Pleomorphomonas sp. PLEO: one gene and its partner. The protein of the gene in region 2 interacts with the protein of the main gene of each other region in a pairwise test. Links are inferred from orthologs where the notes say so. Each region holds a gene or a part of one and is shown on either strand. Other genes may lie near its edges. The genes, in order: rho and hfq.

Region 1 (6,437 bases), 3.3 Mb from region 2 along the record:
CGCGACGCGGCATGCGCCGCCTCGGCGCCCGCGTGGCCACCACCGATAACAATGACGTCGAAGCGTTCCAGATCGCTCACCATCGCTCCTGATGTTGCAAGTTAGCAAACTTTGCAAAAAACGGCCGAGGTGCCCATTATTGCCGGGCCATCCACACCTGATCCCCACGTCACAGACGCCAGCCCTTAAAGCTTGGGGATGCCTTAATAGGTCAGAATTGCCCCAAAGGTCAAAGCCGAAAGCGCTGATTTCTGCGCTTTTCAAGCTAGCTCTTGGAGGAAAGAGCCGGTTTTCCGGAATCGGTTCGGTAGCGAATCCGAATAGTTTTCCACAAGCTGTGGAGTGTTTCACGTGAAACACCGTTAATATTTTGGAAGCTTGCCAGAAATGCGCCCCACTTCCCAGGTGCGGGCGAGCGATACGACGGCGTGGTCCGCGGCAACTTCGGATAATCGTTTCGGATTGGAATCGATTATTTGCCGATGCAGAACGTCGAGAATATCGAGCCAAGTACCTCTTCAACGTCAATGCGGCCGGTCAGTCGACCGAGCGCCTCGCCAGTTTGACGCAGTCGATCGGCCACGATCTCAGCTGGAAGTCCCGAAACTTCTATATCCCTGAGTGCGCTGACTGCTTGTTCCAAACACTGTCGTTGGCGTGCCCGGCTCACCAGCGGCGCCTCACCTCCGAGACGCCCAGCCGCTTCCTGAGACAATCGATGAAGGAGTCGATCAACTGAAGCTCGGTCGTGAATGGAGATCGTCAGCCCTTCGCGATTAGAAGAATTGAGATCGGCCTTGGTCTGCACACTCAGAACCTTCCCTCCCAGCGTCGTGATGTCCTGAGGAGGATCGCCGCCGTTCTCGTCAAGCCAGAGGATCAGGTCAGCGGACTGTGCCCGCGCCCTGCCCCGTCGCATACCCTCAACCTCGATCACATCGCCACCGTCCCGCAGGCCTGCCGTATCCACCAACGTAACAGCGTAGCCACCGAGATCGAGATGGACCTCCAGGAGATCGCGGGTCGTGCCGGGAATGTCGGTAACAATGGCGACTTCACGCTCGGACAGCGCATTGACCAGACTGGACTTGCCGGCATTGGGTGGACCAAGCACCACCACTTCAAAGCCATCGCGGATACGCTCGCCACGTTGGCCAGCCGATAGTTCACGCTCCATCTCCGCCCGCAAGGCACCAATCCCAGTGCCGACGGCGCTGGAAATATCTTCCGGCACATCCTCCTCGTCGGAAAAATCGAGGTCCGCCTCGACGTAGGCCCGCAAATCGATCAGGCGCCGCCGCCAGTCCTCGGCCCTTGTCCGGAAGGCGCCACCAGCGAGACGCACGGCTTGACGCCGTTGGGCTTCTGTATCGGCAACGATGAGGTCCGCGAGGCCTTCCGCTTCCGTGAGATCGAGCCGACCATTGTCGAAGGCACGACGGGTAAACTCACCAGCCTCGGCGAGCCTCGTTCCCGGAAGACTTCCAAGAAAGGCGACAAAAGCCGCAACGACCGCCCTGCCACCATGCAAATGGAACTCGGCAATGTCCTCACCGGTAAAACTGCCTGGAGCCGGAAAGAACAACACCACCCCACGATCGATGACCTCACCCCCGACGCCACGGAAGGTTTTCAAGGTCGCGTGGCGAGGTGCTGGCAACTGGCCAACGGTTGTTTCGAGTACGAATCGGACGTCAGGTCCGGAGACTCGGACCATCGCGACGCCACTTGGCAGAGCCCCGGACGACAAGGCGAAGATCGTATCGGACACGACTCAATCCTTTGGTTTGATCATTCGTTCAAGATGCCGAGCCGGGCGAGTTCCCTTGGCCAATATGAGAATGGCCGAGCCGCACAAATGGCAAAGGGCCCGATGGGCCCTTTGTATGTCGCGCAGGAACTGGAACGGCGACGAATCGATATCCGCCGATGATTCACGTGAAACACACGAGCCGGATGTCAAGTGTTCATGGAATCGAAGAAGTCGCCGTTGGTCCGCGTCTGCCGGAGCTTGTCCAGCAGGAACTCGGTCGCGTCCGTTGTCCCCATCGGATTGAGAATACGACGGAGAACAAAGGTCTTCTTGAGCTTGTCGGGGACCACCAGCAGGTCTTCCTTGCGGGTACCGGAACGCTGGATATCGATGGCCGGGAACACGCGTTTGTCCGAGATCTTGCGATCCAGGATGATTTCCGAGTTACCAGTGCCCTTGAACTCTTCGAAGATAACCTCGTCCATACGGCTGCCCGTATCGATCAACGCGGTGGCAATGATGGTCAAGGACCCGCCCTGTTCGATATTTCGAGCCGCGCCGAAGAAGCGCTTCGGCCGCTGCAGCGCGTTGGCATCGACACCACCTGTCAGCACCTTGCCGGAAGACGGCACCACCGTGTTGTAAGCGCGACCGAGGCGGGTGATCGAATCAAGTAAAATGACCACGTCGCGGCCATGCTCGACCAGACGCTTGGCCTTTTCGATGACCATTTCCGCTACTTGAACGTGGCGTGTCGCCGGTTCGTCAAAAGTCGAGGAAACCACCTCGCCCCGTACCGAACGCTGCATGTCGGTCACTTCTTCCGGGCGCTCGTCAATCAGAAGAACGATCAGGTAGCATTCCGGGTGGTTGGTGGTGATCGAGTGGGCGATGTTCTGCAACAGAACGGTCTTGCCGGTACGCGGCGGCGCGACGATCAGCGCGCGCTGGCCCTTGCCGAGCGGTGCCACGATATCGATGACACGGGCCGAGAAATCCTTCGACGGGACGCCTTCGACTTCCATGCGGAAGCGCTCATCCGGATAGAGCGGCGTCAGGTTGTCGAAGTGCACCTTGTGGCGCGCCTTCTCGGGGTCTTCGAAATTGACGGTGTTGACCTTGAGCAGCGCGAAATAGCGCTCGCCCTCCTTGGGGCTACGAATCTGCCCTTCGACGGTATCACCGGTCCTGAGCGAGAAGCGGCGAATTTGCGCCGGCGAAATGTAGATGTCGTCAGGACCCGGCAGATAGTTGGCGTCAGGCGAACGCAGGAAGCCAAAGCCGTCCTGGAGCACTTCGACAACGCCCTCGCCGATGATATCGACTTCTTGCTCGGCGAGCTGCTTCAAAATGGCAAACAGCAATTCCTGCTTGCGCATGGTCGAGGCATTTTCCACCTCGACCTCTTCCGCAACGGCCAGAAGTTCGGTGGGGGTCTTCTTCTTGAGATCCTGGAGTTTCATCTCCGACATGGACAAGGCATCTCTTGGCTGGAAAAAGGAATCGAAGTCGAAAACAAAAAATTCCCCTGCTTGGGGATACGCATCGACGATCTTTTCCGAAGGACGCGGGCTGGCAGCAACGGTGGGGAACCGCCGCGGGGGGAAACTCTCCAGACCTTCTCGGCCTGGATACGCCTGTCCGCGAAGTGAGGGACGATTTCGCTATACCCTGTTCCGTCCGGCGCGGCAAGACTCAGGGACTACGAGGTCTCGTACTGGCTTTTAGAACGGCTTCAGTACGACCAGCACAAGAATGGCGAAGAGGATCAGCGTCGGCAGCTCGTTCATCATGCGGAAGAAGCGCGCGGCATGCTGATTCGCATCCCGTTCGAAGGCCTTGCGCCAAGCATCGAGCTGATAATGATAGACGGTCAGGCCGAGCACGAAGAGGAGTTTCAACCACAGCCAGGACGCCGTGGAAAACCATGCTCCCTTTACTCCAAGCCAAAGACCAAAAACCCAAGTGGCATACATCGCCGGCCGCATGATGCCCTTCAGCAATCGGCGTTCCATCACCTTGAAGGTTTCGGACTGAACTGAGCCGGTCTCAGCATCGGCGTGATACACAAAAAGACGCGGCAAATAGAAGATACCGGCCATCCAGGCGATCACCGAAAACAGGTGGCCGATCTTGATCCAGTCATAGCCGAGACCCATTATCGTCCCCCAACACCACGCACTCGTGCCAGCATGCGCGCGACATTGTCGATCGAGCCGTCCGGCGTGATGCCATGGCCGAGGTTGAAGATCAGCCTACCCTCACCCAACCGGGCAAGGATTCGATCAACAGCGGCATCCAGCATATCCCCACCCGTGACGAGATGCAGCGGGTCGAGGTTGCCTTGAACGGCGACGAGCGGCTGCACATCGTCACGAACAAAATCAAGCGAAGCCTGCCAATCGACGCCAACGGCATCGACCCCGGTCTCCCGCACATAAATCGGAAGATGGCCGCCCGCCCCTTTTGGAAAGCCGATCACCCGCGCGCCAGGTATCTCAGCGCGCAAGCCTTCGACGATGCGGCGCGTGGGCTCGATCACAAAACGCTGGAAACCAGCATCATCCAGCACGCCGGCCCAGGTATCGAAAATCTGCACCGCATCGGCGCCTGCCCTCAGCTGAGCGGCGAGGTAGGTGATCGAAGCGTCCACAAGGATATCGACCAGCCGATCGATACCGATCGGGTCGCTCAGCGCCGCCCGCCGTGCCGGCATCTGGTCGGGGGTGCCACGTCCCGCGATCATGTAGGTGATCAGCGTCCAGGGCGCACCGCAGAAGCCAAGGAAGGCCGTCTCGTCGGGAAGCTCCGCACGGATGGATGACACCGCCTCGATGACTGGCTCAAGCCGCGTGAGCAGACGATCCGGTTCCAGAACAAGGTGAGCCAGATCGACCCGCTCAAGCCTCGGGCCTTCGCCTTCGACGAACCAAACCTTCTGACCAAGGGCGTGTGGAACGACCAAAATGTCGGAAAACAAAATTGCCGCATCGAAGCCGAAGCGACGGATCGGTTGCAGGGTCACCTCGGTAGCCAGAGCAGGTGCATAGCAGAGATCGAGGAAGGATCCAGCTCTGGCTCTCGTCGCCCGATATTCGGGAAGGTAGCGTCCGGCTTGACGCATCATCCAAACCGGCGGTGGCCACATCCGCTCGCCATCGAGGACTCTGAGAAGGCGACGCTCACTCGCTGCCCTATCGGTCTTTTCAGTGATCGCTCCGATGGCCGTTTCCAAGGTAAGAATCCTATTTAAAGATACTTTCTTTTTCTTATTGGCGAGGGATAGCAGGGATTGTTGTTCCTCCACAATCGGAACCATGCGAAGCGTCTCTGCTCGACAGCGGTAGCGTCATTTGAACCGGTGGCCTGTGGCTTTTGTGGAAAACTGTAGCGGATGGCGGAATGCCGCAATTCTTAACGAATGGTTAATGGGGATGACCGCCGAACAGTTAATGAACCATTAAGCATCAGCGCCGCTTTTGCACAGCACCCACAGACACCGTCAAGACAGTGCCCATTGGCCTGTCCTGTTGACGGTTTGGCGGCTTACCCACAGGGGTCGATCCGGCACCCAAGGAAAGGCTGTTTTTGTCCACGCTCATCCCCACGATGGGTGTCCCTCTGTGGACAGCGGACCAGCCAGCGTAGCCAAACCATTGATCGTAATTGGCAAAAAAGAACTCGCCAAGCACTGCGCCATCTGAGATGCTGCGTCGCCGTTCTTTCGGAGCACGCCGGCTATGAAGCGGGGCCAGACCTATTTCCATATCCATCTCGTCTCCGATTCCACCGGCGAGACGCTGCTTGCCGTTGGCCGGGCGGCCACCGCTCAATATGAATCGATGGTGGCGATCGAGCACATCTATCCGCTGGTTCGGTCAGTGCGGCACATCGAACGCGTCATTGCCGATATCGAGGCGGCGCCTGGCATCGTTCTTTACACCCTGGTGCAACAGGACCTTGCGATACGACTCGAGGAGGCCTGTCAGGCCGCCGCCATTCCCTGCATCGACGTGTTGCGGCCGGTGTTTGACGTGTTCCGTTCCTTCTTCAAGGTACAGGCCATCGGTAAGGCCGGTGCGCAGCACGCGATGGATGCCGACTATTTCAAGCGCATCGACGCGCTGAATTTCACGTTGGCCCACGACGACGGCGCCCTGCCCGATGACATAGAGGAGACCGACGTCATCCTGATCGGCATCAGTCGCACCTCGAAGACGCCAACGTCGATTTATCTCGCCAATCGTGGCATCCGCACGGCCAACGTGCCGCTGGTGCCCGGCATTCCCATTACCGATAAGGTGATCTCTGCTCGGCGGCCGCTCGTTGTTTGCTTGATCGCCACGGCCGAGCGCATCATGCATGTTCGTCAGAACCGACTTTTGGCTCTGGCCGACCAGAATCAGAATTCAACCTATGTGGACAAGGCGTCGATCGCTCAGGAGATTCTCTACTCCAAGCGCCTCTGCACCGAGCATGGCTGGCCGATGATCGACGTTACCCGCCGGTCGATCGAGGAAACCGCCGCCGCCATTCTCGCCCTCTGGGATCAACATCGCTATGGCAAAATGCTCGATCCCTTTTCAGACGCCGGGTGACCGATGAGCCTTGTCCTTGCCTCGGCCAGCGCCGCCCGCGCCGCCCTCCTAACCGGTGCCGGTCTTATCTTCAAAAGAGTGCCGGC
Region 2 (6,135 bases):
GGATGAACTTGGCCGGCGGCGTCAGCTCGGTATACGTCCAGATCGGCCACTTGTGGTCATAAAGATCCAAGGCCGGGATAAAATCGGTGAGATCGATATTGGCTTCCCAGAAGGCATCGATCGTGCCGACATCGCGCCAGTAAGGCTCATCTTCCGAAGTTGAGCGGACGCAACTGTCGGAGAATTTGTGCGCGATCGCCTTGCCCCCCTTCACGATGGCCGGGATGATGTCCTTGCCGAAATCGTGGCTGGAGTTCGGATCGTCTTGATCCTGGCGCAGCAGATCGATCAGAAAGTTAGTCTTGAAGACGTAAATTCCCATCGAGGCCAGCGCCATATCCGGGCGGCCGGGCATGGCCGGCGGATCGGCCGGCTTCTCGACGAATTCGATGATCCGGGCAGTCTCGTCGATCGCCATGACGCCGAAGCCGGAGGCCTCCATGCGCGGGACCTCGATGCAGCCAACGGTCACATCGGCGCCGGACGAGACATGCTGATCAAGCATGATCTCATAGTCCTGCTTGTAGATGTGGTCGCCAGCCAGAATGATGATGTATTCGATGTTATGGGCTTCGATGATGTCGATGTTCTGGGTCACTGCGTCGGCGGTTCCGACGTACCATTTATCCTCGGCAACGCGCTGCGAAGCGGGAAGGATGTCGAAGCTCTCGTTGCGCTCCTGGCGGAAGAAGTTCCAGCCGTATTGGAGGTGACGGATAAGACTGTGCGCTTTGTACTGAGTGGCCACAGATATGCGGCGAATGCCTGAGTTGAGCGCGTTGGAAAGAGCGAAATCGATAATGCGGCTTTTGCCGCCGAAATAAACCGCCGGCTTAGCCCTGCGGTCCGTGAGCTCTTTAAGACGGCTGCCCCGTCCCCCGGCCAGCACGAACGCCATCGCTTCGCGTGCCAGCCGCCGATTGCTGTAAGAACTGTCAATCATGGTATCCTCCCGACTTCTTCCGCCGTCGGCCCGGTTCCCTCGATGGCGCTGCCGGCACTGCCGGCCCGGAACGGAACCTGAGACAAACGGCTGGCGCTTCTTCCCCGCCCCGTTCGTCCTTATGGCTCGACGTAAGGGCACTATGGCGCGGGAGGGTTAATTTGTCTTCCCCCTATTTTGGCTGCGAAGGAATTCAAACTCTTGACAAAAAGCGCGTCGGGACGGCGAAGCGAAAGGCGGACGCCCCGCACGTACGGCGGGGCGTCGCAAGACTCAGACGGCGGGAACCGTCGGGCGTTCCAACACCTTGACAACGGTGCCAACCGGCACTCTTTCGAACAGGTCAATGACATCCTGATTGATCAGGCGGATGCACCCGGAGGAGACGTTGCTGCCGATCGTCCAAGGCTCCACCGTGCCATGGATACGATAGAGAGTGTCGATGTTGCCCTGATAAAGGTAATGCGCACGGGCGCCCAACGGATTGTCCGGACCGCCGGGCATGCCACCAGCCCACTTGCGAGAGTTGGGATCGCGCGCCTGCATTTCCACCGGCGGGTGCCACGACGGCCATTTTGCCTTGCGACGAATGACGGCGGAACCGGCCCAGGCAAATCCCTCGCGACCGACGCCGATGCCGTAGCGCATCGCCCGGCCGTCACCCAGCACCAGATAGAGGTAGCGGGCGGGTGTATCGACGATGAGGGTGCCCGCCGGCTCGTCGGTCACATAGTCGACCTCCCGGCGCAGGAACGCCGGATTGACCCGCGTCAGATCCACCGCGGGAACAGTGAACCCGCCGTCCTTAATCTCGCCGTACATCGCGACATACTCAGCGGACGGCAAAGGATAGCGCTTCGGCTTGGTTGGATCGATGAGCGGCGGCATCGCCGGCACGCCGGGGTTCGTAACGCAAGCGGCAAGGACAAGAGGCAGCGCGCCGAGAAAGGCTCGCCTGGACGGTAGGTTCATAGTCTCCACTTTCTGCTGATTCGACGGTGGCATTCAGTCAACCTGATGAACGCACAATACTCTAGTCATGTTGCTAAACTTGCCCGGCTGAGATCAGTTTTCCGCGAGCGGATGCTGAATGCGTTCGCCATAGCGCTGATGAAAGGTGGTCATCGACTTGTCGGCGATGCGCACCGTCAGGCGTAGCGTGCCGTCATCGCCTTCGTGCCGTTCGAGTACTTCGCCATGATCGTAGAGCCAGGCAAGTCCGGCGCCGTCGGAAGGATCGAGGGCGAGTTCGTGCACCGGCCTGGTACCAACCACCCTTGCTTCGATAGCTGCCAACAGTTCGGGCAAACCCGCTCCGGTGACGGCCGAGACAACGTGCCGTTCCTGCCCGCCAGGGGATTCGGTCTCTGCCTGCGCCAGCAGAACGTCGCGCCGCGCGTCGTCGACAAGGTCGATCTTGTTCCACACTTCGATGATGCGGTCGCGATCCTCGGGATTGAGGCCGAGTTGCTTCAGCACTTCCGCAACGTCGCTCGCCTGCGCCTCGGTATCCTTGTGAGAAATGTCTCGCACATGCAGGATAATCGACGCCTCGATCACCTCCTCAAGCGTTGCCCGGAAGGCCGCGACGAGGTGCGTCGGCAGGTTCGAAATGAATCCCACGGTGTCCGACAGAATGGCATCGGTACCGTGCGGCAGCTTGATGCGGCGAAGCGTAGGATCGAGCGTTGCAAACAGAAGATCCTTGGCGAACACATCCGCTTCGGTCAGCTCATTGAACAGCGTCGATTTGCCGGCGTTGGTGTAGCCAACCAGCGCCACCACCGGATGCGGCACCTTGCGCCGCTGTCGCCTGTGCAAATCTCGCGTACGTTTGACCTGTTCGAGATCGGCCTCAATGCGCGTAATCTTATCTTGGAGTTGGCGCCGGTCAGCTTCGATCTGCGTTTCGCCGGGACCACCCAGGAAGCCGAAACCACCGCGCTGCCGCTCAAGGTGAGTCCACGAGCGGACGAGGCGCGATTTCTGGTACTTGAGGTGGGCAAGTTCCACCTGCAGTCGCCCTTCGCGCGTCCGTGCCCGTTCGCCAAAGATTTCGAGGATGAGCCCCGTACGATCGATAACTTTGGTTTTCCAGGCTTTTTCCAGGTTGCGCTGCTGAATGGGCGTGAGCGCATGATCGACGATGACGAGGTCGATCTCCTCGGCCTCTACCCTCTCGCCGATTTCTTCCACCTTGCCGGAGCCAAACAACGTTGCCGGCTTCGGCTGGTTGACCGGCACGGGAAGGGTGGCGCGCACATTGAGATCGATGGCCAAGGCCAAGCCGGAGGCTTCCTCAAGCCGCGCTTCAAGATCGCGCTGGGTGATTGTGGCAGCGTCGTCCCTGCCCCCCCGCTGACGCAGATCGGGCACAAGAACCAATGCCCTCGCCGGCTCATCGATGCGATCGACACTCTTCTTGCGAGGACGGCCGCCCTCTTCAAGATCCTGTTCGTCGGTCACTTAACCTCCCGAAAACCGCGCCGCGCGCGGCCAATAACTGATTTCCGTGATAAGCCGCCCATGGAGCGATCCATGAGCGGACAACAACGGAACCCATCGGACTCAGTTCGGTTCCTCGCTACCTTCGAAAAGGGCCAAAGGCTGAGCCGGCATGATGGTGGAAATGGCGTGCTTGTAGACGAGCTGGGAATGCCCGTCGCGCCGCAGGAGGACGCAGAAGTTATCGAACCAGGTGACCACGCCCTGTAGCTTGACGCCATTGATCAGAAAAATCGTCAGCGAAATCTTATTCTTACGGACGTGATTAAGGAAGGTGTCCTGAAGATTTTGGGCTTTGTCCGCCATTTTATTCGGCCTTTTCGACTTCGTTTTTTTGTGAGGGGCAAACGCCACACCGACGCTACGCGTCGCCCGGACTTATGGTTACGCCGGGCGCGTCGGAAATTACCAGTCCATTTCGAATGCGTGTCACGGTCGGTGGGCTCGTGCTATCCGTGTTTCGGAGAGCATGTGACAATTTTGCCCAAGGCGGCCTTGGCCGTCAAATCGGTGTGCGCTCGGCGATATCATGGAAGCGCCGCCTCAGACCGGCGGCGACGCTGCCAGGAGCGCCATTGGCGACCGCCTCGCCGTCGATGCTCACGACGGGGCAAAGAATCGCGCCGGCCGACGTCAAGAATACCTCCCGTGCCGCCTTCATCTCGGCCACTGTGAAGTGACGTTCGACGACCGGAACACCCTCGGCGGCCGCCACCTCCATCAAGACCGACCGGGTAATGCCACGGAGAATGCCTCGCTCGGCCGGGCGGGTGACGATCCTGCCCTCTTCGTCGACTAGCCAGACATTGGCGGACGATCCCTCGGTGACAAATCCCTCGGCGTCGACGAACACCGCTTCGAAGGCGCCAGCCTCGCGCGCCGCCTGCTTGGCGAGCGCGTTGGGCAGCAGGCCAACCGTCTTGATGTCCACGCGCTCCCAGCGGTTGTCGGGAAGGGTGATGACGGGCACGCCCTTCTCATAGCGGTGAGCAGCCGCGGCAACGTCCAGCGACTTGGCCGTCGCGGTAAAGGTCGGATTCACGCCGACGGGAAAGGCATGATCGCGCGGCGCGGCACCACGGGAGATCTGCCAGTAGACATAGCCATTCTCGACCCGATTGCGACGAGCAACCTCCCGCAGCACATGGGTCATCGCCGCCCGACTCATCGGCGCGGCAATCCTCAGTTCGGCCAGCGACCGGTCGAGCCGGTCGAGATGGCGGCGAAGATCGATGATGGCGCCATCCTTGATCTGACAGGCCTCATAGACGGCATCCGCGAACTGGTTGCCCCGATCCTCGACGCTGACGACGGCCTCCCGCGACGGAACGTAGCGCCCATTGACGTAGGTGATGCGGGACATGGCCGGCTCTCCAGAACTATACGGCAAGCGGTTATAAGATCACTCGAGTTCGACGATCCGCCCTTCGTCGAGGGTGATGCGCCGGTCCATTCGTTCGGCCAGCGACATGTTGTGGGTGGCGATGATGGCGGCGAGCCCAGTGGCCCTCACCAGCGCAGCCAGCGCGTCGAATACATAATGGGATGTTTTCGGATCGAGGTTGCCCGTCGGCTCGTCGGCGAGCAGCACCTTTGGGGCATTGGCAACGGCGCGGGCAATTGCCACGCGCTGCCGCTCGCCACCCGAAAGCTGCGAGGGGAGATGGGTTCCCCGCTTCTCAAGCCGCATATAAGAAAGCAGATCCTTGCCGCGCTTGGCAGCTTCCTTCTGGTCGAGGCCAGCAATCATCTGCGGGATCATCAGGTTCTCAAGCGCGCTGAATTCCGGCAGAAGATGATGGAACTGATAGACAAAGCCGATCTCGGTGCGGCGAAGGCGGGTGCGGTTGGCGTCGTCGAGCGTACCGCAGGATCTGCCGCCGATGAAAACCTCACCGGCATCAGGCTTTTCCAGCAGGCCCGTTATGTGAAGAAGCGTCGATTTGCCGGCACCGGACGGAGCGACCAGCGCGGTCAATTCGCCGGCAAACAGATTGAAGTCGCAACCACGAAGGATCGGCAGCGTGCCGGTGCCCTCCTTGTAGGACTTCTCGATGCCGACCAGCTTCAGGACCGGATCTTCGACGCCGGTGATGAGGGTTTCAATGGCCGGCATCACTCGTACCTCAGCGCGTCGACGGGATCGAGACGGGCCGCCTTCCAGGCGGGATAGATGGTGGCGACGAACGACAGCACCAACGCCATGATAAGGACGCTGATCGTCTCGTGCATCTGCATATCGGCGGGAAGCTGGCTGAGGTAGTAGAGTTCGGGTGAGAAAAGTTCCGTCGACGTCAGCCAGGACACGAACTGCCGGATCTTCTCGACGTTGAGGCAGACGACAAGCCCCAGTCCGAAACCGGCTATTGTGCCGGCAACGCCAATCGCCGAGCCGGTGATCAGGAAGATACGCAGGATAGCTCCGCGGCTCGCTCCCATCGTGCGAAGAATAGCGATGTCGTGGCTCTTGTCCTTGACCAGCATGGTCATGCCCGAGACGATGTTGAGCGCCGCCACCAGCACGATCAGCGTCAAGATCATGAACATCACGTTGCGCTCGACTTCGAGGGCCGAGAAGAAGGTGACATTGCGCTGTCGCCAGTCGGTGATCAGCACCGGCCGCCCGGCATCGACGGTCAACTTGTCCTTGATCGTCCCAATGTCGTCGGGATTGTTGAGGAAGACGT

What was found.
Region 1: the proteins of hfq (region 2) and rho interact in binary tests that used the Escherichia coli proteins (3 or more experiments, as listed by UniProt). The link is inferred for Pleomorphomonas sp. PLEO from one-to-one orthologs.

What each region holds. Positions count from the first base shown.
Region 1 is NZ_CP166625.1:603,637-610,073, reverse strand. The notes cover bases 1,093-4,049. They hold rho (transcription termination factor Rho), read right to left. Parts: upstream 3,226-4,049; coding sequence 1,960-3,225; downstream 1,093-1,959. Other genes in these bases: hemE (uroporphyrinogen decarboxylase), read right to left, coding at 3,912-4,049; hemJ (protoporphyrinogen oxidase HemJ), read right to left, coding at 3,478-3,912; mnmE (tRNA uridine-5-carboxymethylaminomethyl(34) synthesis GTPase MnmE), read right to left, coding at 1,093-1,717. Outside these bases: tRNA uridine-5-carboxymethylaminomethyl(34) synthesis enzyme MnmG, read right to left, coding at 1-83; more of mnmE, read right to left, coding at 473-1,092; more of hemE, read right to left, coding at 4,050-5,072; AB6N07_RS02580 (pyruvate, water dikinase regulatory protein), read left to right, coding at 5,494-6,351; AB6N07_RS02575 (Maf family protein), read left to right, coding at 6,355-6,437. UniProt on the Escherichia coli protein: Facilitates transcription termination by a mechanism that involves Rho binding to the nascent RNA, activation of Rho's RNA-dependent ATPase activity, and release of the mRNA from the DNA template.
Region 2 is NZ_CP166625.1:3,907,894-3,914,028, forward strand. What follows is about bases 2,134-4,788. They hold hfq (RNA chaperone Hfq), read right to left. Parts: upstream 3,755-4,788; coding sequence 3,512-3,754; downstream 2,134-3,511. Other genes in these bases: hflX (GTPase HflX), read right to left, coding at 2,134-3,349; AB6N07_RS18160 (D-amino-acid transaminase), read right to left, coding at 3,951-4,788. In the rest of the region: glgC (glucose-1-phosphate adenylyltransferase), read right to left, coding at 1-943; AB6N07_RS18145 (L,D-transpeptidase), read right to left, coding at 1,217-1,915; more of hflX, read right to left, coding at 2,009-2,133; more of AB6N07_RS18160, read right to left, coding at 4,789-4,811; AB6N07_RS18165 (ABC transporter ATP-binding protein), read right to left, coding at 4,851-5,564; AB6N07_RS18170 (lipoprotein-releasing ABC transporter permease subunit), read right to left, coding at 5,564-6,135. UniProt on the Escherichia coli protein: RNA chaperone that binds small regulatory RNA (sRNAs) and mRNAs to facilitate mRNA translational regulation in response to envelope stress, environmental stress and changes in metabolite concentrations.